Metabacillus sp. B2-18: one gene and its partner. The protein of the gene in region 1 interacts with the protein of each later gene in a pairwise test. Links are inferred from orthologs where the notes say so. Each region holds a gene or a part of one and is shown on either strand. Other genes may lie near its edges.

What was found.
Region 2: the proteins of LPC09_RS24100 (region 1) and tuf interact in binary tests that used the Bacillus subtilis proteins (3 or more experiments, as listed by UniProt). The link is inferred for Metabacillus sp. B2-18 from one-to-one orthologs.

What each region holds. Positions count from the first base shown.
Region 1 is NZ_CP088245.1:4,803,402-4,820,407, reverse strand. What follows is about bases 1,126-4,027. They hold LPC09_RS24100 (rod shape-determining protein), read left to right. Parts: upstream 1,126-2,026; coding sequence 2,027-3,028; downstream 3,029-4,027. Other genes in these bases: LPC09_RS24090 (amidase), read right to left, coding at 3,961-4,027; LPC09_RS24095 (hypothetical protein), read left to right, coding at 3,579-3,755; spoIIID (sporulation transcriptional regulator SpoIIID), read left to right, coding at 1,595-1,870. In the rest of the region: more of LPC09_RS24090, read right to left, coding at 4,028-4,854; LPC09_RS24085 (flagellar hook-basal body protein), read left to right, coding at 5,186-6,019; LPC09_RS24080 (flagellar hook-basal body protein), read left to right, coding at 6,036-6,875; LPC09_RS24075 (DNA-directed RNA polymerase subunit beta), read left to right, coding at 6,888-7,172; 3-hydroxyacyl-ACP dehydratase FabZ, read left to right, coding at 7,266-7,706; LPC09_RS24065 (hypothetical protein), read left to right, coding at 7,912-8,235; LPC09_RS24060 (spore coat associated protein CotJA), read left to right, coding at 8,403-8,651; LPC09_RS24055 (spore coat protein CotJB), read left to right, coding at 8,648-8,914; spore coat protein CotJC, read left to right, coding at 9,368-9,937; LPC09_RS24045 (YwpF-like family protein), read right to left, coding at 10,136-10,459; LPC09_RS24040 (helix-turn-helix domain-containing protein), read right to left, coding at 10,536-10,922; LPC09_RS24035 (hypothetical protein), read left to right, coding at 11,230-11,637; LPC09_RS24030 (single-stranded DNA-binding protein), read left to right, coding at 11,821-12,168; LPC09_RS24025 (DUF6612 family protein), read left to right, coding at 12,433-13,305; LPC09_RS24020 (DEAD/DEAH box helicase), read right to left, coding at 13,509-16,268; LPC09_RS24015 (SWIM zinc finger family protein), read right to left, coding at 16,261-17,006. UniProt on the Bacillus subtilis protein: Forms membrane-associated dynamic filaments that are essential for cell shape determination. Acts by regulating cell wall synthesis and cell elongation, and thus cell shape.
Region 2 is NZ_CP088245.1:138,144-151,191, forward strand. What follows is about bases 156-3,055. They hold tuf (elongation factor Tu), read left to right. Parts: upstream 156-960; coding sequence 961-2,151; downstream 2,152-3,055. Other genes in these bases: fusA (elongation factor G), read left to right, coding at 156-845. In the rest of the region: more of fusA, read left to right, coding at 1-155; rpsJ (30S ribosomal protein S10), read left to right, coding at 3,418-3,726; rplC (50S ribosomal protein L3), read left to right, coding at 3,770-4,399; rplD (50S ribosomal protein L4), read left to right, coding at 4,427-5,050; rplW (50S ribosomal protein L23), read left to right, coding at 5,050-5,337; rplB (50S ribosomal protein L2), read left to right, coding at 5,365-6,195; rpsS (30S ribosomal protein S19), read left to right, coding at 6,253-6,531; rplV (50S ribosomal protein L22), read left to right, coding at 6,549-6,893; rpsC (30S ribosomal protein S3), read left to right, coding at 6,897-7,553; rplP (50S ribosomal protein L16), read left to right, coding at 7,555-7,989; rpmC (50S ribosomal protein L29), read left to right, coding at 7,979-8,182; rpsQ (30S ribosomal protein S17), read left to right, coding at 8,203-8,466; rplN (50S ribosomal protein L14), read left to right, coding at 8,506-8,874; rplX (50S ribosomal protein L24), read left to right, coding at 8,911-9,222; rplE (50S ribosomal protein L5), read left to right, coding at 9,247-9,786; rpsN (30S ribosomal protein S14), read left to right, coding at 9,811-9,996; and 7 more genes. UniProt on the Bacillus subtilis protein: GTP hydrolase that promotes the GTP-dependent binding of aminoacyl-tRNA to the A-site of ribosomes during protein biosynthesis.

The DNA of each region.
Region 1 (17,006 bases):
GATTTTGTTTATCGGACTTTTATATTTATCTGCTCCGGCATACGCAGCATTTTCTCGCTTCATTTTAATGACACAAGTAGCAGGACAAAAGCTATCTGAATTACCAGCATGGACAACATCATGGGTCAACACTGGAAAGCTCCAGCTTGCAGACGGCAATTGAGATGGAGTTCTTCAATGGAGTGAACTAATCATTTCAAATGATATCGTCGTTATGGCAACACCTGAAATTGCGAACCTAGGGATGTTCGTTATCGGCTTAGTTGCAGCTGGTGCAATGGCTGCTGCCCTTTCAACTGCAGGTGGACTAATGATTGCGATCTCATCTTCATTTGCACACGACATTTACTATCGAGTTATGAAGCCAAACGCATCAGAAAAGAACCGTCTATCAGTAGCACGTTGGTCCATTGTTATTGCAACTTTATTCGCGGGTCTTATCGCCTTAAACCCACCAGGAGCTATCACGCAAATCGTTGCCTGGGCCTTCGCTCTCGCATCAGGAACCTTCTTCCCAGCTCTCTTAATCGGAGTATGGTGGAAACGCTCTAACACACCAGGAGTCATCTCTGGAATGCTCGTCGGTCTTGCCGTCACACTTATCTACATCTTCGCCAGCAAATACGGCGGCTTCACCATCGCAGGCATCATCGACACCGGCGCAGGAATCTTCGGCGCCACAGCAGCCATCCTAACAAACGTAATCGTATCACTCTCAACAAAAGCACCATCCATCAAAACACAAGAAGAAGTACTCAACCTGCGCTACCCTGAGCAGATGACTTACAAAGATGGGGAGGTCTGGATGGACTAGAGGGGGCCGGTCCGCGGAGTTTTGGTGGTGCCTGTCACTTCCCGAGTTTTCTTGTTTCACATAATGTTTCACACGCCCGAATCAGAAGTTGGTTCGGGTTTTTTGGTGCCTGTCACTCCCCGAAATTTCTTGTTTCACAATGTTTCACATATGCATAACTTGTTGATCGAATTTGATGCTGCTAGGCATCACTCAAGAGCTTTAGAGGAGTGGTGGAGTGATATATAGGATATAGAGGGTAGTCACATAAACAATAATGTAACAGGGCCCCTAAAAGGCATTAAAAACCCACCGCCACGTACTCCCAATTTTACATCCAGAAAATCAAAAAAATCTTCAAAAATAGAAATAATTTCTCAACCTCCCTAATACACTATTAGAGTGTGTTTTTCTTATACCTCGCGATCGCTCTCAAACATCGACAAATTTCTCGGGAAATAATTCACCCAGCTACTATTTCCTTTCACCCCGGAAAAAAATCAGATTCAAAAAAACAACCTCCAAACCCTCAGATTTCCTGTCCTAAACGGGTGTTTTTGAAAAAAATTCAAAGAATCCCTTGTCCCACTTGAGTTTTCTTGCATATATCTTAATCCAAGCTAATAAAATGTTTACAAACCTATTCAAAGAGAGTGTTTGAGGTGAGGGATCGTGAGTGTAATTTATAATCGCTGTAATAGAGACATCATACGATCATCTAAGAGAAATTCAGCCAAAGTGACTTTTGTATGCGAGTCTCATTTCACACTTCTCACATCCATATTAGGGAGGTAGAGTGGTGTGCACGATTACATCAAAGAACGCACAATCAAGATTGGGAAGTATATCGTGGAGACAAAGAAAACAGTTCGCGTTATTGCGAAGGAGTTTGGAGTTTCCAAAAGTACCGTCCATAAGGATTTAACAGAAAGGTTACCTGAAATTAACCCTGATCTTGCGAATGAGGTAAAGGAGATACTAGATTACCATAAATCAATTAGACATTTGCGTGGTGGAGAAGCAACAAAGCTTAAGTACAAGAAGGACGAGATTTTAGAAGAAGAACCAGTGAAATAAGCACATTCTATCTACATCTTTCATAATCGACATATTCCTACATAAATACTTGAAATTATTTTACAAAATCATACTATTTTTGCGATTTTATGATACAATATTTAATTAGGTTAAACTAATCACGGGAATGAGATTTGCAAGGAGGATATAGATAGAATGTTCGCGAGGGATATTGGTATAGATCTTGGTACGGCAAATGTACTGATTCATGTTAAGGGTAAAGGAATTGTTCTAAATGAACCTTCCGTTGTTGCGTTAGACAAGAATTCCGGAAAGGTTCTTGCCGTTGGTGAAGAAGCAAGACGTATGGTAGGACGTACTCCTGGGAATATTGTTGCCATTCGCCCATTAAAAGATGGCGTCATCGCAGACTTTGAAGTAACAGAAGCAATGTTAAAGCATTTTATCAATAAGTTAAATGTAAAAGGATTATTTTCAAAACCACGCATGTTAATTTGCTGCCCAACGAATATTACATCTGTTGAGCAAAAAGCCATTAAAGAAGCTGCTGAAAAAAGCGGTGGAAAAAATGTATTCCTAGAGGAAGAACCAAAAGTAGCGGCCATTGGTGCCGGTATGGACATCTTCCAACCTTATGGAAACATGGTAGTAGATATAGGCGGTGGTACAACTGATGTCGCTGTGTTATCAATGGGCGATATTGTCACCGCCTCTTCTATTAAAATGGCAGGGGACAAGTTTGATAATGAAATCCTGCAATATATTAAAAGAGAGTACAAGCTTCTAATCGGTGAACGTACAGCTGAAGATATTAAAATCAATGTTGCAACGGTATTCCCAGGCGCACGTTATGAAGAAATTAATATTCGTGGACGTGATATGGTGACAGGATTACCTCGCACAATTACAGTAAATTCAACCGAAGTAGAATCAGCACTTCGTGAACCAGTTGCTGCGATTGTACAAGCTGCTAAGAGTGTATTAGAACGCACTCCTCCAGAACTATCAGCCGACATTATCGACCGCGGCGTGATCTTAACAGGTGGCGGAGCCCTTCTAAACGGCCTTGATCAGCTACTAGCAGAAGAACTAAAAGTCCCTGTACTAGTTGCGGAATCACCAATGGATTGTGTAGCAATCGGAACAGGAATTATGCTTGACAACATGGACAAACTTCCACGCAAAAAATTCGGATAAGTAAGCTTTTGAGCCTGTGTGTACAGGCTCTTTTTTTGTCTTGTTTATATTGTTAGTTTTATGAGGCTTTTTTGCTGGGGTAGGTTAGGTAGAAATATTTATATTGGGATGATGATTGGTTAGGAGCAGGGGAGAGTGTAGTGTCGTTCATCGGGATTATGAACGACAAAACAGGAGCGGTGGAAGAGAGTAGTGTCGTTCATCGGGGTATGAACGACAAAACAGGAGCGGTGAAGAGAGTAGTGTCGTTCATCGTGGAGAGAACGACAAAAAAGATCTGAGGAAGAGAGAAATGTCGTTCATTAGTTATGAAGACCAATCCAAGAGCTAAAAAAGAAGAAGATGGTTTTCATCCAAGTTATGAAGACCAATTAGGGAGTGGAATTAGAGGAAGATGGTCATCATTTTGGTCATGAAGACCAAACCAAGAGTAAGACAAGAGGAAGATGGTCATCATCGCGTCCATGAAGACCAAACCAAGAGTAAAACAAGAGGAAGATGGTCATCATCGCGGTCATGAAGACCAAACCAAGAGTAAGAAAAGAGGAAGATGGTCATCATCGCGTCCATGAAGACAAATCCAAGAGTAAAACAAGAGGAAGATGGTCATCATCGTGGCCATGAAGACCAATCCAAGAGTAAAACAAGAAGAAGATGGTATCATCGTGGCCATGAAGACCAATCTAAGAGTAAAACAAGAGAAAGATGGTCATCATCGTGGCCATGAAGACCAATCCAAGAGCAAAACAAGAGGAAGATGGTCATCATCGCGCCACGAAGACGAAACCAAGAGCAAAATATGAGCAAATTAGTCTTAATCATACCTATTAAGAAAACCCACCCCAAAAATCCACGCCCCCCAAAAAACTCCATAAAAAAAGCATGAATTCACCAAGTAAATTCACGCCAAAACCCAACTCCAATCCAATCCCCTACTTCAACTCCATCCAACTACCAACATGATGCACAGCAAACCCACCAAAACTGGAATAACCCTGATATTGCTCTAAAACAAGCCCCAGCTGATTATTCATTTCCGCCTGACCTTCTTCGAAAAACGTTAAAAATCCGTCACTAATACCGAGATTCATCGTCTCAACTGCGATCGTTACATCTTTATTAAGCAACACAGCGAGATCCATCTCATATTTCACTAATTCAATAATGCCATTTGGGCCAACGGCTTTGTCACGGTAGGCCATAATGGTCACTTCGTCTGTATTTTTTAACGCCCATTCGGCTAGATTGCCTTTTCCGTGTTTGTTACGGAAGTTCATTTCATCAAACCAAAACGGAATGTCAACTGCAAGACTGATGCCTAAACCAGATGCAGTATTAGCGGCAGCTAAAATCGCTCCTTGGTATTTAAGAACAGCAGCCCCATAGTTTGTTGTCCATTGCTCTGTTAAATAAGGCTCAATATCAAGGTGAATTCCGGCGAACTTCTGACCAGTAGCTGCCCCATTTTGATAACCACTTACCCAATTTAAAAAGTTCAAAAATGCTTTATTGTTAGCACCCCAGTTAGGTGCACCATCTAACGCGTAAACATCCATACCTAGCTTCGCAGCTTCGCTAATAAAAGTGTGATAATAGGTAACATCAATACTACGGTCAATCTGCAAAAACACGTGTGATACTTGCTTTGCTTCTAAAAACTGTAATGTAACTTCGCGGTCATTTACAATTTTACTCGTATCCCAGAGCCATGTTGAATAGCCCGGCGACAGACCCTCAGCTTGTGCTTTATGATTCAAAGCTAGACCTCCTAGTTGAGATCCTAGTAAGAATAGTAATGTCAGAACTACAACCTTTATTTTCATCATTAGCCTCTCCTTTTCAATAGCCCCATGGCTCAAAAAGGAGCCTGGCAGCTTGGCAGCCTTGCAATGTTGAACATTGGGTAGGCCCATAGCTTTGCGTCCTTGTTTTTCAACAAGTTTGCCTTTTTCAGATTTTTCTTAAGTATAAGGGCTTGTCCGGTAAAAAAATATAGGAGTGGGTTCCTATCATTATTTTCCCCTAAAATATAACAGGTAATTTATGAAAAAATGTAATGAGAAAACTGCCAATGTCCTTTATAATAAATGATAGGGAATTCTGTCGAAAAGAATTCATTTGTACGGTAACAACTATGTGACTAAGGTGGGTGTACAGATGTTAAGAGGTTTATATACAGCAACAGCAGGAATGCTTGCACAGCAAAGACGTACTGAAATGCTTTCAAATAATATGGCAAATGCCAATACAGCTGGTTATAAAGCGGATCAAGCAAGTGTCCGCGCATTTCCCGAAATGCTTTTAAATAGAATGGAAAATAAATCAGTACCAACAACAAATGGTTCAAGTTTTGGTCAAATCACACCGATTGGTTCGATTAACACAGGTGCTTACGTTCAAGAATTACAAAGCACTTTTTCACAAGGCGGTCTTAAAGAAACTGGCTTGTACACGGATGTAGCGCTTTTAGAAGAAATTATTCCCTTAAACGCAGAAACGAATGTAAAAGGTGCTTTGTTTTTTGCCGTTCAAAACCAAGCAGGTGAAGAGCGTTATACTCGTAACGGTCACTTTACACTAGATAATAACGGGATCCTAACTTCTGGAGGAAATCCAGTACTATCTACAACAGGCCAGCCAATCTCCATTCAATCTAGCGAATTCCAAGTAACGCCTGATGGAGAAGTAATTGCGGATGGAGAGTTCGTAGCACAAATTGATGTTCGTTTTGAAGCGGATGTTCGTAACCTTGTAAAAGAAGGTAATGGTTTATTCCGTACTTTCAATAATGAAGAACTGCCAACTGCAGTAAACAACGATAACATTCAATATAATCTAAGACAAAATTATTTAGAAACTTCAACAGTAGATGTTGGACGTACGTATACAGATATGATGACAGCGTACCGTTCGTTTGAAGCGAATCAAAAGGTATTACAAGCTTATGATAAAAGTATGGACAAGGCCGCGAACGAAATTGGCCGCATATAATAGGGGGTACTAGTAAATGCTACGCTCAATGATAACAGCGACGAATACGATGAGTCAGCTTCAAAAGCAGCTTGATCAAATCGGCCACAACATGGCTAATATTGATACACAAAGCTATAAAAGAACAGAAACTTCTTTCTCTGAGCTGGTACGTCAACAATTCAATAACCAGCCCAACGCTGCTGAGGAAATTGCAGAGCAACGTTTTGGCAGGGAATTAGGAATTAGACAGGGAACAGGAGCTATGCTTAACAGCAGCCTTGTTTTTACACAAGGAAACATTAAACAGACAAGCAGAGAGCTTGATATTGCCTTTACTCTTCCAAATCAATTTCTACAAATTGACGTAAACGGGGAGATTAATTATACAAGAGATGGTGCATTATACTTATCACCAACAAATGATGGAACAAATCAATTATTGTTAACAGCTTCTGATGGAAGTCCTGTTCTTGATGAAAATCAAAATCCGATTCGTTTTAATGATGATTTTCAAAAAATCGTTATTTCTAATGATGGTACGATTTCAACCGTTCAAAATGACCAAACAGAAGCACCACAAGAATTTCAGCTCGGTGTTGTCCAAGTAGATCGCCCGCAAATGTTAATTCAAAACGGAAACAACCGTTATGGATTAAAGGATTTAGGTGACATTCCGTTAAATGAAGTGTTAACGTTTCTAGAAGGTGAGCTGCGCGGTGATGTTGCAATGGAGCAAGGGGCACTTGAAATGTCCAATGTTGACTTATCCAAGGAAATGACCGATTTATTAATCTCACAGCGTTCCTATCAGATGAATGCAAAATCGGTTACACTTGGTGACCAAATGCTGGGATTAATAAACGGCGTAAGATAGGAGTTTAGTCTATTGGTAGCTAAAGAAACGACGAAACCGATCAGTCGAGAAGAAGTGAAAAAGGCTAAAAAGTCTAAAAAAGAACAAGAGATTCATGAAGAAGGTCGTCAAAAGGTGATTGTTCGAGTTCGATTACTCCCTATTTGGGTGAGGGTTCTGCTTGTTTTAATTCTTATGGTTGTAAGCACAATCGCTGGACTTATCGTCGGCTACGGAGTCATTGGTAGTGGCGAACCAAAGGATGCCCTTGAAAAGTCCACTTGGCAGCACATCATTGACTTGGTTGAAAAAGAATAAAGCTCGGGATATACTTGTTAAAAGGAAGGTGAAAGCCTTCCTTTTGTCGTACATATACATAGTGATGATTTTCTTAAAAAGGAGCTTATACATATGCTAGATAGTAATGAAATCAAGAGCATCATTCCACACCGTTACCCATTTTTACTTGTGGACCGCGTGCTCGAGGTCGAAGAAGGAACACGTGCAGTTGGAATCAAAAACGTATCAGCGAATGAAGAATTTTTTAACGGTCATTTCCCAGATTACCCGGTAATGCCCGGCGTATTAATTGTAGAAGCACTTGCACAAGTTGGCGCAGTGGCAATTTTAAAAAAGGAAGAAAACCGCGGTAGACTAGCATTTTTTGCTGGTATTGATAACTGTCGTTTCAAAAAACAAGTTGTACCTGGTGATCAGCTAAGACTTGAAGTTGAGATCACACGTTTACGTGGTTCACTTGGTAAAGGAAAGGCCATCGCAACAGTTGACGGCGAAGTAGCATGTGAAACAGAAATCATGTTTGCTTTAGGTGAGAAAAAATCAGAAGAGTAAGAAGTCATAAGAGTCAAATGACCAGATAGGTCGTTTGACTCTTTTTGCATGAGGAAGGTTTCATTCACTGGAAACTTGTCTATATAAAGCATATCGGCCGATCAATTTTCATGAAAAGTAAGAATGAAAATAGACGAAATGGGAAGCATAATCAAAGACCGGATTCAAAAGCTAAAAAAGGTCAAAATAGAAAGGAGCAATTATGATGAGAAAAAAATGGCTATTAACTTTATCAGGATCATTACTAGCAGCAATGATCGTAACAGGTTGTACTGCAGATGACGAAGATCCAGCACCACCAGAAAATACACCAACAGAAGAAAACGGTGAAATGGATACAGAACAACCACTTGAAGATGCAGGTGAAAACGTAGAAGAAGGCCTTGAAGAAGGCGGCGATATGATGGAAGAAGGCGCTAACGAAGGCGAGAACATGTTAGAAGAAGGTACTGACGAAGCTAACGATATGATGGAAGGCAACAACGAAGGTACACAAGAAGGTAACAACAACGAAGACGAGAATAAATAAGATGTGAAAGGCTAACATAACGATGTTGGCCTTTTTTATGTTTTAATCTAAAAATATTAATCATATTTATGATCTCACACCGAATAGGATGAAATGAACAGAGTTTTCTAGATTAATATGGAATGATGGTTCCATAGGAAAAAAGAGGTGTGTTAGAGATGAAAGACATGAATGCTCCATACCAACAGCATCTAACGTATATGAAAACCTATCATCCGTTCCATAGTCGTTTTGATCCTTGTCGTCCAATTGGTGTGAAATTTTATTCAACACCTCCTCATTTATATATGGGTTTTCAACCACCAAACCTACAACAGTTTCCCCCAAGAGTTGCACTGAAAAAGGGAACACTTTGGCCTGCATTATATGATGATTACGTAAATCCATATGAGGCAAAAGGAGGTCCAAAGCCATGAGTCACAAGCAATTACCAGATGAGTACTACAAACTGCTAGAGGAGCTTCAAGCTGTAGACTTTGTACTTGTCGAACTAACTCTATATTTAGATACACATCCAAATGACATGCAAGCCCTGCAACAATTTAACCAATACGCTGCCTATTCCAAACAGTTAAGACAGACATTTGAAGCCAAATTCGGCATGCTCACACAATACGGTGGCAGCTTTGCCGATGCAAATTGGAGCTGGGGAACTGCTCCATGGCCTTGGCAGGTGTAGTGGGGCGGTAATTGAGGTGAACAGAGTTTAAGAGGAACTGACCTGGATTTATCTTCAAAAATAGAGGCTTAACTTCGTACGATTTAACAGGGATTTGCTACTAAATTAGAGGCGTATCGGAGGTTCAACAGGGATTTGCACTAAATTAGGGGATATATCGGTAAAATAGCAGGGATTAGATACTAAATTAAGAGGTGTATCGACCATATAGCAGGGATTAGCTACTAAATTAGGAGGTATATCGGCAAATTAGCCTGGACTTGTTCTAAATTAGTGCATATATCAGCAATCTAGCAGGATTTTCAATTCTATCAAGAGGTTTATCCGCGATTATCGGGATTTTATCTGCGATTTTCGAGATTTATCCGCGATTATTCGCATTTTATCTGCGATTCTGAAGATTTATCCGCGATTAGACAAAAAGCGACATAAACAGGAGAGGAGAATAACAGCATGTGGGTTTATGAAAAAAAACTTCAATACCCTGTAAAAGTAAGCACATGTAACCCGACACTTGCAAAATATCTTATTGAACAATACGGCGGTGCCGACGGTGAACTCGCAGCTGCACTTCGCTATTTAAATCAACGCTACACAATTCCTGATAAAGTAGTGGGCTTATTAAACGATATCGGCACAGAGGAATTTGCCCACCTCGAAATGATCGCAACAATGATTTACAAGCTCACAAAAGACGCCACACCAGAGCAGCTAAAAGCAGCGGGCCTTGACCCCCATTATGTAAATCACGACTCAGCACTTTTCTATCACAACGCAGCAGGCGCACCATTCACGGCAACTTACATCCAAGCAAAAGGCGACCCAATCGCTGACCTTTACGAAGATATCGCTGCAGAAGAAAAAGCGCGTGCTACATACCAGTGGATCATAAACATGTCCGATGACCCTGATTTGAATGACAGTTTAGCCTTCCTACGTGAACGCGAAATTGTCCATTCTCAACGTTTCAGAGAAGCGGTTGAGATTCTAAAAGACGAAAGAGATCGGAAAAAAATATTTTAAGAAGCTTTAGCCCAGAACCCGATGTAGTTCTGGGCCTTTTGCTGTGAAAAAAGATGTTCTTGGCTGTGAAATACACTTTGAAAAAACACAAAAAAGCCACACAACCATGTGCAGCCATTCGACAAAATTCGGGAAGTGACAGGCACCAAGCACCCCGCTCCGGACCACATCCCCCGCACAGGCACCACAACCTCCGCCCTAAACCGACCTCGCCAACAACCGTCCATCCAACAAAACAGAAATAGATTCCTCCAATTCTGTAATGTTTTTCACACTAGCGGATATTTGTGCAGGTGTGTTGGTTGTTTTGGAGATTGTAACAAGGACCTTCAGGTGAGTGTCTGGTTGTTCCACGTGCTCTTTAAAAAAAGGTAACCATTCTTTTGAAATTAAAGCTTCGATTAACCAGGAGTTTTCGCCATCTTCTTTGTTAATCACAAGACCATCTTTCAAAGAAATAACTTTGTTTTCAATTACTGCTGTATCATCAATTTGTAGACCGACAAGCTTGAACGTTTTCATGATATCATCCTCGCTAGCTCGTTTTCTTTTAGTATACCATAGAGATCACAAACTACAGAATGAGCCAATCGACGGTCTATTTCGAAACATTTGATACCCGTTCAATGACGGTCATAATGATGGCTTCAATTTCTTTTCGGTCTTTCGTTTTTACTAATAAAAGCTCTTGCAGGCTTTGCGTGAACTTAGGGTTTTTTATTAAATAATCAATCAACTGAGAAACGGAGCCTTCAGCTTGATATTTTCCATACATTTCATAAAGATATTCATTTGTTTGTTCATCGCGTCCAAGCAGATGATCGATGCTTACTTGAAACGCATTGCTAAGCGATATTAAATAAGAAAGATCTGGAGCTTGCTCACCTGTTTCAAGGCGGGTAATAACTGGTCGGGATACGCTGATTGTTTCGGCCAACTGCTCCTGTGACCAACCATTTTGTTCACGATAAAATCTTAGATTCATTTGGAATTTCTCTAATTCTCTCATGTAACAACATTTCCCTTCTCCAAGCTTACTGTTATCGTAAAGGAGAATAGGGACAAGGTATGTTCTAATACAGAACATATGGAGTGATGTTCTAATACTGTACAAAAATAGATAATTCGTCCTAATTTAAGAAAATACGTAAAATACAACGAAAGAAAGAGATGAAACTATCTTTTTCCCGATATTTCGTCAAATTTAGCCAAAAATGAAAAATAGTTAAATTTTGAAATAGGATAAATTGGAATATACTTACATTGACAAATAATTGAAGAGAGGTCATGAAATGGTTGAATTTAGGCTGAAATCAATTTACTTAGAAAAAAATCCACAACGAGTTAGAGAACATACCGATGGAAACTTAGTTATTCTGAGAGTAGGAGATCAAGAAGTAGGTACAACAAACTATCATCATTTTCGGGTTCCTGTACACGCCACAGTCGATATCCGATATTTAGAGCCAAATTTGAATAGTATTCTACGTATCATTTTTCAATTAGAAAAAAGTGACTTATCCATTCAGTATTTTACCTGGAATGAGGATGAAAAACACTATATTGACACACCTCTTCATGAAGAAATCATTCAATCTCAATCCTTTCAACACATTCTTCAAAGTGTAAGCTTCACTGGTGAAAACAATTTTTCATATGTAACGAATTCCCTACAACGACTAACAGACCAACATTATTAAAAAAACTAGAAAATTGTTGAATTTTGTTGTATCAAGATAAAACCAAATTAAAAAATTTATTTCCTTATAAGAAAAATTTAGTTTCATAGCACAGAAGCAAATAAAAAAACAATTTCACTCATTTTTCCAATCCTTAGGAATCGAATACAATAAGCTTGTACAAAAAAGGAAAGGAGGAATGAAGTGATCAATCAAATCATTTTGGTTGGAAGATTAACAAAAGACCCCGAAATTCGCTACACAGCTGATGGAGCACCGGTGGCGAACATCACACTTGCTGTTAGCCGAAGCTTCCGAAATGCAGCCGGAGAAATTGAAACAGATTTTGTGAATTGTACGGTGTGGAGACGAACTGCTGAGAATACGGCTAACTACTGCCGCAAAGGTTCAATCGTAGGTGTCACAGGTCGTATCCAAACACGAAGCTATGAAAATGCTGAAAAAACCCGTGTTTATGTTACAGAAGTTGTTGCTGATTCTGTTCGCTTTATGAGTGGTAAGCCACGTGAACTAGTCGAGCAAGAAGCTTAATTTTCCCTCGTTCTCTTCATGAGAAAGAATCAATGGTATCCCCTTAATTCCACATTTTTTAAGGCTGATTGCTGTGAGGTGATCAGCCGATTTTTTTGCAAATTTGATGATAGGAATCTTTTGTCCAAAACTCGTTAATTTGTACCATGAATTTTCCCTCTATCTCTATTATCATTACACATAGTCCATAGTTTCTGGGAGAAATATGAAACTTCCTGGGAACTTATTCGTATAACATATAAAAGGGAAGAAGGAGTGTACAAATTGAAAAAAACACTATCGGTTGTTTTTGCCGCTTTATTAATGTTTATGCTTGCAGCATGTGATCAAACAGCAAAAACAACTAACGAAGAAGCAGAGCCAACAGAAGAAAGCACAAAAAAGGAAAACACATCAGAACTAACTCTTGAAGAAGTAATGACAAAATCAATGGAAGCTTCAGAATCAGTGAAAAGCTTCGCTGTTAAAATGGATATGACTCAAGAAATGTCTGCTTCTGAGCAAACAGAAGAAATTGATATGGATTCAACCATTGATATGAAGGTTGTAACAAATCCAATGACACTATATCAAAAAATGGATATGAACATGAACGAAGCTGGAGCGGAAAATACTTATACAACTGAAACATATTTCTCCCCTGATGGAATTTTTGTATTTGACTCATCAACAAATCAATGGATGACGTTCCCGAAGGAAATGTCAGATCAACTGATGCAAACATCAACACAAGAAACAAATCCAGCAGAAGAGCTAAAAAAGCTTCAACAATTTGTTGATGACTTTACATTTGAGCAAGATGATAAAAACTTCATTTTAAAATTAAATGCATCAGGTGAAAAATTCACAGACTTTATTAAAGAAACAGTCGAACAAACACTTCCACAAGATCTTTACGCAGGTGGAGATGTTTTTAATAATATGAAGATCAATGAAATTAAGTATGAAATCCACATCAACAAAGAAACATACTACCCAACAAGCCTAAATACGGTAATGGATATGGAAATTACCGCTGAAGGTGAAACTGTTAAACTGAAGCAAAATATGGAAGGAACGTACACTGATTATAATGAAATTGAAGAAGTAAAAGTTCCTCAAGAGGTTATTGATAACGCGGTTGAAATGGAAATGTAATAAAATGGCTGATTGCTTAGCGATCAGCCATTTTTATTTAAAGAATGTAACGGAAAAACAAAAAAACGACAGCTAAAAAACTGTCGCTCTACTTCGAAACCTTCTTTTCAATTAATGTAACTAGCTTTTGCCACTGTGGGGCCTTTTTTTCTTCATTTTTCTTCTTGCTTTTTTGCTTTGTTGCCATCTGAAAAAACCCCTTCCTAGCTCATCGATAACGTAAAGAGCTCTTCAAGCTCATCAGAAGAAAGCTCTGTAATCCAATTCTCACTCTGGATAATTTCATCATTTAATGATTGCTTTTTCTCGAGCATCTCATCAATTTTTTCCTCAATCGTTCCGGTTGTAATGAGTTTATGAACATGAACGAAGCGGTCCTGACCAATTCGGTAGGCGCGGTCTGTTGCCTGGTTTTCAACGGCAGGATTCCACCAGCGATCATAGTGGATTACATGGTTGGCGGCTGTTAAATTCAGTCCTGTTCCACCAGCCTTCAATGAAAGAATTAAAAACGGAAAGTCCTTGTTTTGAAACGATTCAACCATTCGGTCACGCTCTGATTTCATCACACTTCCGTTCAAAAACAACACCTTTTCACCAAATTCCTTTTCCAGCAGCCCTTTCATCATTTCACCCATGCCGATATATTGCGTGAAAATTAAGCAGCTTTCCTGTTGCTCACGGATGGAGGTGGTAAGTTCTAAAAGCTTCTCAATTTTATGTGAACGAGAAACTAACTGCTTTGGCTGTTGTTCCTTTAAATACAGGGCAGGGTGATTACAAATTTGCTTCAGTTTCCCAAGCATCTTCAAAATCAATGCTTTACGCTGCATACCAGCCAATGAATTCACCTGCTCAAATGTATCCTTCACAAGCTGCTCATACAATGAGGCCTGCTCAATAGAGAGCGGAATATACTCTTTCTGCTCCTGCTTTTCAGGTAAATTCAACGCAACCTGTTCATCTCGTTTTGTACGTCTTAATAAAAACGGCTTAATATAACGCTGCAGCTGTTCAATTTGCTCCACATCACGATCTTTTTCAATTGGAAGAACATAGCGTTTATGAAAGCTATGCAAGCTGCCTAAGTAACCATGATTCAGAAAATCGTAAATGGACCAAAGCTCTGTTAAGCGGTTTTCCATTGGCGTTCCTGTTAAGGCAATATGATGCTGCCCGCGTAGCTTGCGGATTGCCCGCGATTGCTTTGTATGCGCATTTTTAATATTTTGCGCCTCATCTAAACAAATCGTACTCCACTTAACAGCTGAAACTTCCTCGAAATCAGCATGTGACAGTCCATATGAAGTAATAATCACATCATAGCCCTGTAATGAAGGAGCAAACCCCTCTTCCTTAGGGCGGTTCGGTCCGTAATGAAGCTTCACATTCAAGTGCGGAGCAAACTTTTCAAATTCCTTCTGCCAGTTACCAAGCACTGAGGTTGGCGCAATGATGAGCGCAGGATGCTCAGGCTTTTCCGTAGCTTTTACATAAGAAAAATAAGCAATCATCTGAATCGTTTTTCCAAGACCCATATCATCTGCAAGACAAGCGCCAAAGCCAACACTACGTAAAAACAACAACCAATCCACACCATTTTGCTGATAAGGGCGAAGTGTTCCTTGAAACTCCTCAGGTATCTGGTGTGTAGGCAGCTCCTCCGTATCGGTCAGCTTTCTAAGCAATCCTCTCATCTGCTGATTCAATTCAATTTGAATATTAGCAAATGCACGTGCATCAACGACATCATCATGATCTTCGTCAAGATCTTTTGCGTTCAGCTCCTGATGAAGAATATCAGACAAATGTAAACCATCTCGATCAGCTTTTTTCAAAATGGCCTGAACCTGTTTAATGAAGGCAGGATCAAGCTTAATCCACTGTCCTCTAAAATTTACAAGGCGGCGCTGCTGCGAAACGAGCTGCAGAAATTCCTCTTCACTCATCTCCACGCCGTTTGTTGAAAAGCGCCAGTTAAAATCAATCAATGAGTTCATGCCAACAAATGACTGCCCACGAGGGGACGATGATACCTTGGCCTTGAGCATAAGCTGCGAATCCTTCACAACCTGCCACCATGATGGAAGCAAAATTTCCACGCCCATATTAATGAGCGTCTCACTCGCATCGGTTAAAAACAACCAAGCTTCATCTTCAGTCACATACGTGGTTCCAGTTTGAAAGCTTAACCAAGGCACAACCTCTGAAAAGCGCTCCTGCTCACGCTCAATCTTGCTTAAGAAAGGCTTCCACTTTCTCGGCAGCTCGCCTTGATAATGAATCAAATCATCTTCATCCGTTTTACTACGCAAAAGAATCTCAAGCTGCCAATCATCAGTGTCCGTTTCTGGTTCATTTAATCGAAGGCCAACTGTAAATGGTGTATCATCGTGATGCCAACCGATTTTTTCAAGAAAATCTGCTTCATCGATGAAATGTCCTTGAAACGTTGTTAATACAGGATAAGCATTCACAATATCTGCCCATGCATCATGAAGAATCAAATCATTTTCGATCAGATCGTTCATAGCCGCAGAAAACCATTCCAAAGCAAAGCCTTCGAGCTCATTTCGGGCATCTTTAAAGCGTGTCACACCTTGCTTCCAGCCTTCAAAATCAGGCACATACTCACCATTTGCGATGATGTCATAAATCGTATGGGCCACATGGGCAAGGCGCTCTGCATCTTCTGACAACGAAATCGTCGCAAGTGAATTGTACGTTTCTTTTCCGAGCAGCTCGACCATCATCCATGCTGAGAGCTGAACAGCTGGCAAGCCGATATAGCTAATGTCCTCTAATTTTGTTCCGAAAAAAGAAGACTCGTGCCAGGTGAAAAGATAACGGGAAAACTCTTCAACTGTAAGCGGGCTTTCGTCGTGTGCAGATGTACAATACACATAAAACGAATTGTTCTCAATTTGCTCTGCATGCAGTACAATATTGATCGTATTAATCATGGATCAGCTTCCCTTTCTTCAATTCTTCCTGAAATGCACGTAGTCGTTTATGTTCATCCGATAGCTGCAAAATATAATTTTCCCATACTTCTTCGCGCTTCAGCTTTTTGTACTGAGATTTCATTCTCTTCAAATAGCGCACAGCCATTTTATAATTTTCACGGGTCTTCATACTGATTTCATGCTTAACCGTTTTAACATAAAGAGGCAAAAGGACACCCGGCTCACTTTTTTCAATATCTCTTAACACATAAGTATCCATTTCTTCAATTGAAAAACCTAATAACGTCTGCAGTTCAATCCACGTACGATACTGCTCTTTATCTAAAAGAAAATCATGATATTCCGCATAACTCAACGGAAGCATATTACGGCACGCCCGTTCAAACAGCTTTTCATCATTTGTAGCTTTTGAATATTGCTTAATAAGCTGCATCATATAACGGATAACTTGTCGTTTTTCCTCAAAAGGAAGATCACTGTTTATGTATTCGGTTGAATTGTCCATCATATAAGACATCCACCCAGACATGCGCTTCCAATTTTTCTTTTTCATGATGTCCTCAACCCAATGAAAGGTAAAAGGAAGTGCAGAAGGTGAAAGCTTTTTCATCGTTTCAAAAATGTGCTCATCACGCGATTGAAGAAAATCCATATGCATGAGCGCTGTTTCCATTTCCACCGCAAACGAAGGCTCGTGATTTTTTTCATCTTCAAGATGCTCCTCAAGCCATTCTC
Region 2 (13,048 bases), 4.7 Mb from region 1 along the record:
AACCAAAATCTAAAGCAGACCAAGATAAAATGACTACTGCTTTACAAAAACTTCAAGAAGAAGATCCAACATTCCGTGCTCATACTGACCCAGAAACTGGTCAAACAATCATTGCGGGTATGGGTGAACTTCACCTAGATATCCTGGTTGATCGTATGAAACGTGAATTCAAAGTAGAAGCTAATGTTGGTGCACCTCAGGTTGCTTATCGTGAAACTTTCCGTCAAGGAGCAAAAGTTGAAGGGAAATTTGCACGTCAATCTGGTGGTCGTGGTCAATTCGGACACGTTTGGATCGAGTTCGAACCAAACGAAGAAGGTAAAGGCTTCGAATTTGAAAACAAAATCGTTGGTGGGGTAGTTCCACGTGAATACGTTCCTGCAGTTCAAGCTGGTCTTGAAGATGCAATGCAGAACGGTGTTCTTGCTGGTTTCCCATTAGTTGATGTAAAAGCTGCTTTAGTAGATGGATCTTACCATGACGTTGACTCAAGTGAGATGGCGTTCAAGATCGCAGCATCTTTAGCACTTAAAAATGCTGTATCAAAATGTAGCCCAGTAATCCTAGAGCCAGTTATGAAGGTAGAAGTTGTAATTCCAGAAGAATACATGGGAGATATCATGGGAGGAGTTACTTCTCGCCGTGGACGTGTAGAAGGTATGGAAGCTCGTGGTAATGCTCAAGTAGTACGTGCTATGGTTCCACTATCTGAAATGTTTGGTTATGCAACTTCATTACGTTCTAACACTCAAGGACGTGGTGTATTCACAATGCACTTTGATCACTATGAAGAAGTTCCAAAATCAATTTCTGAAGAAATTATCAAAAAAAATAAAGGTGAGTAATTGATTTTACCCCCTTTTATGAAGTATAACTACTTATGTGAGAACAGAAAGTGATGTTTCACTTTCTGTTACATATATCCCAAAAAAAAATAGAACTCTAAGGAGGATTTTTAGAATGGCTAAAGAAAAATTCGACCGTTCCAAAACGCATGCTAATATCGGTACAATCGGACACGTTGACCATGGTAAAACAACTTTAACAGCTGCAATCACTACTGTACTTGCTAAGCGCAGTGGTAAAGGTGCAGCGATGGCATATGATATGATCGATGCTGCTCCTGAAGAGCGTGAGCGTGGAATCACTATCTCAACTGCACACGTTGAGTATGAAACTGAAACTCGTCACTATGCACACGTTGACTGCCCAGGACATGCTGACTATGTTAAAAACATGATCACTGGTGCTGCTCAAATGGACGGTGGGATCCTAGTAGTATCTGCTGCTGACGGCCCAATGCCACAAACTCGTGAGCACATCTTATTATCTCGTCAAGTAGGTGTACCTTACCTTGTTGTATTCTTAAACAAATGTGACATGGTTGATGACGAAGAGTTATTAGAACTAGTTGAAATGGAAGTTCGTGACTTACTTTCTGAGTACGATTTCCCAGGTGACGATGTACCTGTAATCAAAGGTTCTGCTCTTAAAGCACTTGAAGGTGAAGCTGAGTGGGAAGAAAAAATCGTTGAACTTATGAACGCTGTTGATGAGTACATCCCAACTCCAGAACGTGACACTGACAAGCCATTCATGATGCCAGTAGAGGACGTATTCTCTATCACTGGTCGTGGAACAGTTGCTACAGGTCGTGTTGAGCGTGGACAAGTTAAAGTTGGTGACGTAATCGACATCATCGGTTTAACTGAAGAGCCAAAATCAACTACTGTAACAGGTGTTGAAATGTTCCGTAAGCTTCTTGATTATGCTGAAGCTGGTGACAACATCGGTGCACTTCTTCGTGGGGTTGCTCGTGATGATGTTCAACGTGGTCAAGTACTTGCTAAACCAGGTACAATCACTCCACACACTAACTTCAAAGCAGAAGTTTATGTATTATCAAAAGAAGAAGGTGGACGTCACACTCCATTCTTCACTAACTACCGTCCTCAGTTCTACTTCCGTACAACTGACGTAACTGGTATCTGCCAACTTCCTGAAGGTATCGAAATGGTTATGCCTGGGGATAACGTTGAAATGACAGTTGAGCTTATTGCTCCAATCGCGATTGAAGAAGGAACTAAATTCTCAATCCGTGAAGGTGGACGTACAGTAGGCGCTGGCGTTGTAGCTTCTATCCAATCTTAATTTGTAATTGATAAAAGGCGAGCATATATTGCTCGTCTTTTTTTGTATATAAATTTAAACACTAATGTGAATGGAGTTTATAAATTCGATGAAACTCCAAATGATGGCTAATTGTAGAAAAATAACTTTCTTAAAGAGAATGATGAACAAAGGAGGTGAAAATGAAGAGAGAATTGGTCTTCATAAGGAGAATGAAGAACAAAGGAGGTGAAGATGAAGAAAGAGATGGTCTTCATAAAGGGAATGAAGACCAAAGATGATAATAATGAAGAGAGAAATGGTCTTCATAAAGAGAATGAAGACCAAAGATGATAATAATGAAGAGAGAAATGGTCTTCATAAAGAGAATGAAGACCAAAGATGATAATAATGAAGAGAGAAATGGTCTTCATAAAGGGAATGAAGACCAAAGATGATAATAATGAAGAGAGAAATGGTCTTCATAAAGGGAATGAAGACCAAAGATGATAATAATGAAGAGAGAAATGGTCTTCATAAGGAGAATGAAGACCAAAGGTGATAATAATGAAGAGAGAAATGCTCTTCATAAGATGGATGAAGAGCAAACATATTGTTAATGAAGAAAGAGATGATCCTTATTACCAATATGAAGCAAGAACGAGGTTATATTTATATGAGAATTGAACTCATAAGAGCACTCACTTCTCTATAAAAATAACACCAAGACAATCAAGCTGCTCAAATCCTATAAAAATATGATAAGATACTTCTCTTGACACCCAGTTCATCAATTTCGATTGCCATAAATAAACCACAATCATAAATCTCGTATTATACCTTTTCAGTAATAAGCACGAGTACCTACAAAAAATGCATACATCTAATATTCCTTGGTACTTCGATAAATGAATTAATTCTATTTCTACTATATAAATAAGTTTTCTCTTAAGTCGTATCTGATTATTGAGACATAAATTAGACTGAATAATGATCATCTTAATAAGATCTTTCTTTTAAAAAAGATTATTTCACTTACATTTCTAATACATGAATAATAAACCAACAATGATATCCTTGATATCTTTATACATTCTATGTATAATATGAAAAGTGCTCAAGAAACTAGGTATTTTAAATAGTTCTTGCATCTAACATAAGTTTTATGTATAATAGACAATGTTGGTCTTTGACTGCGATGAAGCAGGAGGTTGCCGATACACACGGCCGCTTTGCCATGGCGTGTGTAGGGAAAATTCTTGCGGAGAAAATGTCTATTTTAAAAGTAGGCGAAAAGGAGGGAAAATAATGGCAAAACAAAAGATTCGTATCCGTTTAAAAGCTTATGATCACAGAATTCTTGATCAATCTGCAGAGAAAATTGTGGAAACTGCAAAACGTTCTGGTGCAAATGTTTCTGGTCCAATTCCGTTACCAACAGAAAGATCAGTATACACAATCCTACGTGCAGTTCATAAATACAAAGATTCTCGTGAGCAATTCGAAATGCGTACGCATAAGCGTTTAATTGATATCATCAGCCCAACACCACAAACAGTTGATGCTTTAATGCGTCTTGACTTACCGTCAGGTGTTGATATTGAAATCAAATTATAATTTTTTAAAATAAATGATTGATAATTTATAGGAGGTGTGACTCATGACCAAAGGAATCTTAGGAAGAAAAGTCGGTATGACGCAAGTATTTGCTGAAAACGGTGATTTAATTCCGGTAACTGTTATCGAAGCTACTCCAAACGTGGTTCTTCAAAAGAAATCTGTTGATACTGATGGATACAACGCGGTTCAATTAGGATTTGAAGATAAACGTGAAAAGCTTTCTAACAAACCAGAAAAAGGACACGTTGCAAAAGCTAATACTGCACCTAAGCGCTTCGTTAAAGAACTTCGTGAAGCTAGCTTAGAGCAAATCGAAGTAGGTCAAGAAGTCAAAGTTGATATTTTCACAGCAGGTGAAATCGTAGATGTAACAGGAGTTTCTAAAGGGAAAGGTTTCCAAGGCTCTATTAAACGCCACGGACAATCTCGTGGACCAATGTCCCACGGTTCTCGTTACCATCGTCGTCCAGGTTCAATGGGACCTGTAGCACCTAACCGTGTATTCAAAAACAAACTATTACCAGGTCGTATGGGTGGAGAGCGTATTACTGTTCAAAACTTAGAGATCGTTAGAGTAGATGCAGAACGCAATCTATTATTAATCAAAGGTAATGTACCAGGACCTAAAAAAGCACTTATCACTGTGAAAAGCGCAGTTAAATCTAAATAATTTCTTTAAGAAAGGAGGAATTGGGTAATGCCTAAAGTAGCATTATTAAACCAAACTGGATCAAACGTTGGAGAAATCGAACTTAATGATTCTGTATTTGGTATCGAACCTAATCAGCATGTATTATTTGAAGCGGTTATCATGCAAAGAGCTTCCTTACGTCAAGGATCTCACAAAGTAAAAAATCGTTCTGAAGTAGCAGGCGGAGGACGCAAACCTTGGCGTCAAAAGGGTACTGGACGTGCTCGTCAAGGATCTATTCGCTCTCCACAATGGCGCGGTGGTGGTATTGTATTTGGACCAACTCCACGTTCATATGCTTATAAATTACCTAAAAAAGTTCGCCGTTTAGCAATCAAATCAGCTTTATCATCAAAAGTAGTTGACAACGATATCGTTGTTTTAGAGGATTTAGCACTTAACGCACCAAAAACAAAAGAAATGGCTTCTGTTCTTAAAGGTCTTTCTGTTGAAAGAAAAGCGTTAATTGTAACAGCTGACAACAATGAAAACATTGCATTATCAGCTCGTAACATCCCTGGAGTAACAGTTGTTACTGCGAGTGGTGTAAATGTACTTGATGTACTTAACCACGATAAGCTTATTATGACGAAAGCTGCGGTGCAAAAAGTAGAGGAGGTACTTGCATAATGAAAGATCCTCGTGATATTATTAAGCGCCCCGTAATCACTGAACGTTCAACAGATCTTATGACTGAGAAAAAATATACGTTTGAAGTAGATGTTAAGGCTAATAAAACTGAAGTTAAAGATGCGATCGAATCAATCTTTGGCGTAAAAGTTGAAAAAGTAAACATCATGAACTACAAAGGTAAATTAAAGCGTGTTGGTCGTTACAGCGGTTTAACTAACCGTCGTCGTAAAGCGATCATCAAGCTTACTGCAGATAGCAAAGAAATCGAATTATTCGAAGTATAATTTCAATAGAAAAGGAGGGATATCGATATGGCGATTAAAAAATATAAACCAACCTCAAACGGTCGTCGTGGAATGACAGTATCGGATTTTGCTGAAATCACGACAGATCAACCAGAAAAATCGTTACTTGCACCTTTACACAAAAAAGGTGGACGTAATAACCAAGGTAAATTAACAGTTCGTCACCAAGGTGGTGGACACAAACGCCAATATCGTGTGATTGATTTCAAACGCGACAAAGATGGTATACCAGGACGCGTTGCTACAATCGAGTACGATCCAAATCGTTCTGCTAACATCGCACTAATCAACTATGTTGATGGTGAGAAAAGATACATCCTTGCACCTAAGAATTTAAAAGTAGGTCTAGAGATTATGTCTGGTCCTGAAGCAGATATTAAAGTAGGTAATGCACTACCATTACTTAACATTCCTGTAGGTACAGTAGTACACAACATCGAATTAAAACCTGGTAAAGGTGGTCAATTAGTTCGTTCTGCAGGTACCTCTGCTCAAGTATTAGGTAAAGAAGGTAAATACGTACTTGTACGTTTAAACTCTGGTGAAGTTCGTATGATTCTTGCTACTTGCCGTGCAACTGTAGGTCAAGTAGGAAACGAGCAACATGAACTTATCAACATTGGTAAAGCAGGTCGTTCACGTTGGTTAGGCAAACGTCCTACTGTTCGTGGATCTGTAATGAACCCTAACGATCACCCACACGGTGGTGGTGAAGGACGCGCTCCAATCGGACGTAAATCACCAATGTCTCCATGGGGTAAACCAACACTTGGAGCTAAGACTCGTAAGAAGAAGAACAAATCAGATAAATTTATCGTGCGTCGCCGTAAAAAATAACGTGATTGAACTACGGTTCAATCGAACCGTAGCACGATCGCGAAGGGAGGTACAATCATGGGCCGTAGCTTAAAAAAGGGACCATTCGTTGATGATCATTTAATCAACAAAGTTGAGAAATTAAATGAAACTGAGAAAAAGCAAGTTATTAAAACTTGGTCACGTCGTTCTACAATTTTCCCACAATTTATTGGTCACACTATCGCTGTTTATGATGGTCGTAAACATGTTCCTGTATATGTAACTGAGGATATGGTAGGTCATAAACTAGGTGAGTTCGCACCTACACGTACTTACAAAGGTCATGCTAGTGATGACAAAAAAACAAGACGTTAATGAGAGGAGGCATTTAAATGCAACAATCTAAAGCTGTCGCAAGAACAGTTCGTATTGCTCCTCGTAAAGCTCGTTTAGTTTTAGATCTTATTCGAGGTAAGCAAATAGGTGAAGCAGTAGCGATTTTAAACCACACGCCAAAGGCTGCTTCTCCAATCATAGAGAAAGTATTAAAATCGGCAGTGGCTAACGCTGAACATAACTATGAAATGGACATTAATAGCTTAGTTGTAACAGAAGCTTATGCAAACGAAGGTCCAACTCTTAAACGTTTCCGTCCACGTGCTATGGGTCGCGCAAGTGCAATCAACAAACGCACAAGCCACATCACAATCATCTTAACAGAAAAGAAGGAGGGATAATCAGTGGGTCAAAAGGTAAATCCAGTCGGTCTTCGTATCGGAGTTATTCGTGATTGGGAGTCAAAATGGTTCGCAGGAAAAGACTACTCAACTCTTTTACATGAAGATATTAAAATTCGTGAATATGTTACTAAACGTCTTAGCGATGCATCTGTTTCTAAAATTGAGATCGAGCGTGCTGCTAACCGTGTAAACATTACAATCCACACTGCTAAGCCAGGTATGGTAATCGGTAAAGGTGGTACTGAAGTTGAAGCACTTCGTAAAGCACTTAACCAATTAACTGGCAAACGTGTACACATCAACATTCTTGAAATCAAAAAAGCTGATTTAGATGCTAAATTAGTTGCTGAAAATATTGCACGTCAATTAGAAAACCGTATTTCTTTCCGTCGTGCACAAAAACAAACAATTCAACGTGCTATGCGTGCTGGTGCTCAAGGTATCAAAACACAAGTATCTGGTCGTTTAGGTGGAGCAGATATCGCACGTGCTGAACACTATAGCGAAGGAACAGTTCCACTACACACACTTCGTGCTGATATCGATTATGGAACAGCTGAAGCTGATACAACTTACGGTAAATTAGGCGTAAAAGTTTGGATCTATCGTGGAGAGGTTCTTCCTACTAAGAAGAAAACTGAGGAAGGAGGAAAATAATATGTTATTGCCAAAACGCGTAAAATATCGCAGAGAGCACCGTGGAAAAATGCGCGGTCGTGCTAAAGGCGGTACTGAAGTACATTTCGGTGAGTTCGGAATTCAAGCTCTTGAAGCTTCTTGGATCACAAATCGTCAAATCGAAGCTGCTCGTATTGCGATGACACGTTATATGAAACGTGGCGGAAAAGTTTGGATTAAAATCTTCCCTTCTAAGCCTTATACTGCAAAACCTTTAGAGGTACGTATGGGATCTGGTAAAGGTGCTCCAGAAGGTTGGGTAGCTGTTGTAAAACCAGGTAAAGTTATGTTTGAAATCTCAGGTGTAACTGAAGAGGTAGCACGTGAAGCTTTACGTTTAGCTTCTCACAAATTACCGATTAAAACGAAGTTTGTAAAACGTGAAGAAATTGGTGGTGAATCAAATGAAAGCTAATGAAATTCGTGACCTTACCACTGCTGAAATTGAACAAAAAGTAAAGTCTCTTAAAGAAGAGTTATTTAATCTTCGCTTTCAATTAGCGACAGGACAATTAGAAAACACTGCTCGCATCCGTGAAGTTCGTAAATCGATCGCTCGTATGAAAACTGTTATCCGTGAAAGAGAGCTTGCTGCTAATAATCGTTAATAAGAGAGGAGGTTTACTGAATGAGTGAACGTAACCAACGTAAAGTTTATACTGGTCGTGTTGTTTCTGACAAAATGGATAAAACTATCACTGTTCTTGTTGAAACATACAAAACACACCCATTATACGGTAAACGTGTAAAATACTCTAAGAAATACAAAGCTCATGATGAAAACAACCAAGCTAAAACTGGCGATATCGTAAGAATTATGGAAACTCGTCCATTATCTGCGACAAAACGCTTCCGTTTAGTTAGTGTTGTTGAAGAAGCTATTATCATTTAATATTGTTCGGATAGTTAATTCCGAAGGGAGGTAACATAGATGATCCAACAAGAATCTCGTTTGAAAGTTGCTGACAACTCTGGTGCTCGTGAAGTATTAACAATTAAAGTGTTAGGCGGTTCTGGTCGTAAAACTGCTAACATCGGTGATGTAATTGTTTGTACGGTAAAACAAGCAACACCAGGTGGCGTTGTCAAAAAAGGTGATGTTGTTAAAGCTGTAATCGTGCGCACTAAGAGTGGTGCTCGTCGTTCTGATGGCTCTTACATCAAATTTGACGAAAACGCATGTGTTATCATTCGTGATGACAAAGGTCCACGTGGTACACGTATTTTTGGACCAGTTGCACGTGAATTACGTGAAAACAACTTCATGAAAATCGTTTCTTTAGCTCCAGAAGTTCTATAATAAATTGAATTGCCTTACTAAGGAGGTGCAACTAGGATGCATGTTAAAAAAGGTGATAAAGTAATGGTTATCTCTGGTAAGGATAAAGGTAAACAAGGCGTAGTTCTTGCTTCTTATCCTAAAAAAGACCGTATTCTTGTTGAAGGTATTAACATCGTGAAAAAACACGCTAAACCTTCACAAGCAAACCCACAAGGTGGAATCTTAAACCAAGAGGCACCTATCCATGTATCAAATGTTATGCCACTTGATCCTAAATCTGGTGAGCCAACTCGTGTTGGTTATAAAGTGGTAGACGGTAAAAAGGTACGTGTAGCAAAAAAATCTGGTGAAACTTTAGATAAATAGTAAATCAGGAAGGGAGGTATATGTATGAACCGCCTTAAAGAAAAGTATCAAAGTGAAATTACTCCTGCATTAATGAAAAAGTTTTCTTACAAATCAGTAATGCAAACTCCAAAAATCGAAAAAATCGTAATCAACATGGGTGTTGGTGATGCAGTATCTAACTCAAAAGCTCTAGACGTAGCTGTTGAAGAGTTAGGACAAATCACTGGTCAAAAACCAGTTGTAACGAAAGCTAAAAAATCAATCGCGGGCTTCCGTCTACGTGAAGGTATGCCAATCGGTGCAAAAGTTACACTTCGTGGTGAGCGTATGTACCAATTCTTAGATAAATTAATTTCTGTTTCATTACCACGTGTACGTGACTTCCGTGGGGTTTCTAAGAAATCATTTGATGGTCGTGGAAACTACACTTTAGGTGTGAAAGAGCAATTAATCTTCCCTGAGATTGATTATGATAAAGTTAACAAAGTTCGTGGTATGGATATCGTTATCGTAACAACTGCGAATACTGATGAAGAAGCGCGCGAACTATTAACACAGTTCGGTATGCCGTTCCAAAAATAATCGCTAGTAAAGGGAGGCGAAATTGTGGCTAAAAAATCAATGATTGCTAAGCAAAAGCGCACGCAAAAGTTTAAAGTACAAGAGTACACTCGTTGCGAACGTTGCGGACGTCCACACTCAGTACTACGTAAATTTAAGCTTTGCCGTATTTGTTTCCGTGAACTTGCTTACAAAGGTCAAATTCCAGGCGTGAAAAAAGCTAGCTGGTAAAACCGTATAACGGGAAGGAGGTTATTTAGTAATGGTTATGACAGATCCTATTGCAGATATGCTTACTCGCATTCGTAATGCGAATATGGTACGTCACGAAAAACTTGAGTTTCCTGCATCAACAATCAAAAAGGAAATCGCTGAAATCTTAAAACGTGAAGGTTTCGTACGTGACGTAGAGTATGTAGAAGATAATAAACAAGGTATCATTCGTATTTTCTTAAAATACGGTGCTAACAATGAACGTGTAATTACAGGCCTTAAAAGAATCAGTAAACCAGGTCTTCGTGTATATGCTAAAGCTGGCGAAGTACCACGTGTACTTAACGGATTAGGTATTGCGATCGTTTCAACTTCTCAAGGTGTTTTGACTGACAAAGAAGCTCGTGCAAAACAAACTGGTGGAGAAGTATTAGCATACGTTTGGTAATACGTTTAAATAGAATGGAGGTGTAATGAATGTCTCGTATTGGTAAGAAATTACTTGAAATCCCAGCTGGTGTTACTATTAACATCGCTGATGATAATACTGTAACAGTTAAAGGACCTAAAGGTGAATTAACTCGTACATTCAATATTGATATGAAAATCGCTATTGAAGATAACGTGTTAACTGTTACTCGTCCTTCTGATGCTAAGGAGCACCGTGCTTTACACGGTACAACTCGTAGCTTATTAGGAAACATGGTAGAAGGTGTTTCTAAAGGTTTTGAAAGAGGTTTAGAACTTATCGGTGTCGGTTACCGTGCTTCTAAATCTGGTAACAAGTTAGTTCTTAACGTTGGTTACTCTCACCCTGTTGAAATCACACCTGAGTCTGGTATTGAAATTGAAGTACCATCACAAACTAAAGTTCTTGTAAAAGGAACTGATAAAGAGCGTGTAGGTGCTATTGCAGCTAATATTCGTGACGTTCGTCCACCAGAGCCTTACAAAGGTAAAGGTATTCGCTACGAAGGCGAACATGTACGTCGTAAAGAAGGTAAAACTGCGAAGTAATATCGCTTAGTTGATAAGAAAGGAGTGACCTAAATGATTACTAAAGCTGATAAAAATGCTGTACGTAAAAAAAGACACGCACGTGTTCGTGCTAAGTTAACAGGCACAGCTGAACGTCCTCGTTTAAACGTATATCGTTCTAACCAACACATTTATGCTCAAGTAATTGACGATACTAACTCAGTTACTTTAGTAAGTGCGTCTACATTAGATAAAGATCTTAATTTAGATTCTAAAAGCAATGCTGATGCTGCTCAAAAGGTTGGAGAATTAGTAGCAAAACGTGCTATCGAAAAAGGCGTTAAAACAGTTGTATTTGATCGCGGGGGTTATCTATACCATGGTCGTGTAAAGGCTCTAGCTGAAGCTGCTCGCGAGGCTGGACTAGAATTTTAATCGCAAAAGGAGGGACACAAAGAATGCGTCGTATTGATCCAAACAAATTAGAGCTTGAAGAACGCGTAGTTACGGTAAACCGCGTTGCAAAAGTTGTTAAAGGTGGTCGTCGTTTCCGCTTTGCAGCACTAGTTGTTGTAGGTGATAAAAACGGTCATGTAGGTTTCGGTACTGGTAAAGCTCAAGAGGTACCAGAAGCAATCCGTAAAGCAATTGAGGATGCTAAGAAAAATCTAATTGAGGTACCAATGGTAGGTACTACAATTCCTCACCAAGTTATCGGTCAATTTGGTGCAGGTAACATTCTCTTAAAACCAGCATCAGAAGGTACTGGAGTTATCGCAGGAGGACCTGTTCGTGCGGTACTTGAGTTAGCTGGTGTAGCTGATATTCTTTCAAAATCTTTAGGTTCAAACACTCCAATTAATATGATTCGTGCTACAATCTCTGGATTAAATGATCTAAAGAGTGCTGAAGAAGTTGCGAAGTTACGTGGAAAAACGGTAGAAGAACTGTTAGGATAAGGAGGGAAAACAATGGCGAATAAGTTAGAAATTACCCTCACTCGCAGTGTGATTGGTCGTCCTGAAGATCAACGTATTACTGTTAAAACTCTTGGACTTAAAAAGTTACACCAAACTGTTGTTCAAGAAGATAATCCTGCGATTCGCGGTATGATTAATAAAGTTGCTCACTTAGTTACAGTTAAAGAACAATAATAGAAACATAAATATATAAGGAGGTGTCCCGATGAAACTTCATGAGTTGAAACCAGCAGAAGGTTCACGTAAAACACGTAATCGTGTTGGTCGTGGTATCGGTTCTGGTAACGGTAAAACAGCTGGTAAAGGTCATAAAGGACAAAATGCTCGTTCTGGTGGTGGAGTTCGTCCTGGATTCGAAGGTGGTCAAACTCCTTTGTTCCAACGCTTACCTAAACGTGGATTCACAAACATCAACCGCAAGGACTTTGCAATTGTTAACCTTGATGTCCTAAACCGTTTCGAAGACGGTACAGAGGTTACTCCAGAGTTATTACTTGAAACAGGCGTTGTAAGTAATGTGAAATCTGGTGTAAAAATCCTTGGTAACGGCCAGTTAGAGAAAAAACTTACTGTAAAAGCTAACAAATTCTCAGCTTCTGCTAAAGAAGCAATTGAATCTGCTGGCGGTACAGCTGAGGTGATCTAATGTTTAAAACAATCTCCAATTTTATGCGCGTGGGTGATATTAGAAGTAAGATCATATTCACCCTTTTAATGTTAGTAGTATTTCGTATTGGTACGTTCATACCTGTGCCTAATGTTAATGCTGATGTGTTAAAGGCCCAGGATGAACTTAACGTGTTCGGAATTCTAAATACATTCGGTGGTGGAGCATTATATAACTTCTCTATTTTAGCGATGGGAATAATGCCATACATCACAGCTTCAATCATCATTCAACTTTTACAGATGGATGTTGTTCCGAAGTTTACTGAATGGTCTAAACAAGGTGAAGTTGGGCGTCGTAAGTTAGCTCAATTTACAAGATACTTTACGATAATATTAGGTTTCATCCAAGCGTTAGGTATGTCTTACGGGTTTAACACCCAATCAGGAGGATTATTAATTAATAACCCTGGTATAGGAACATACTTGTTAATTGCGATTGTATT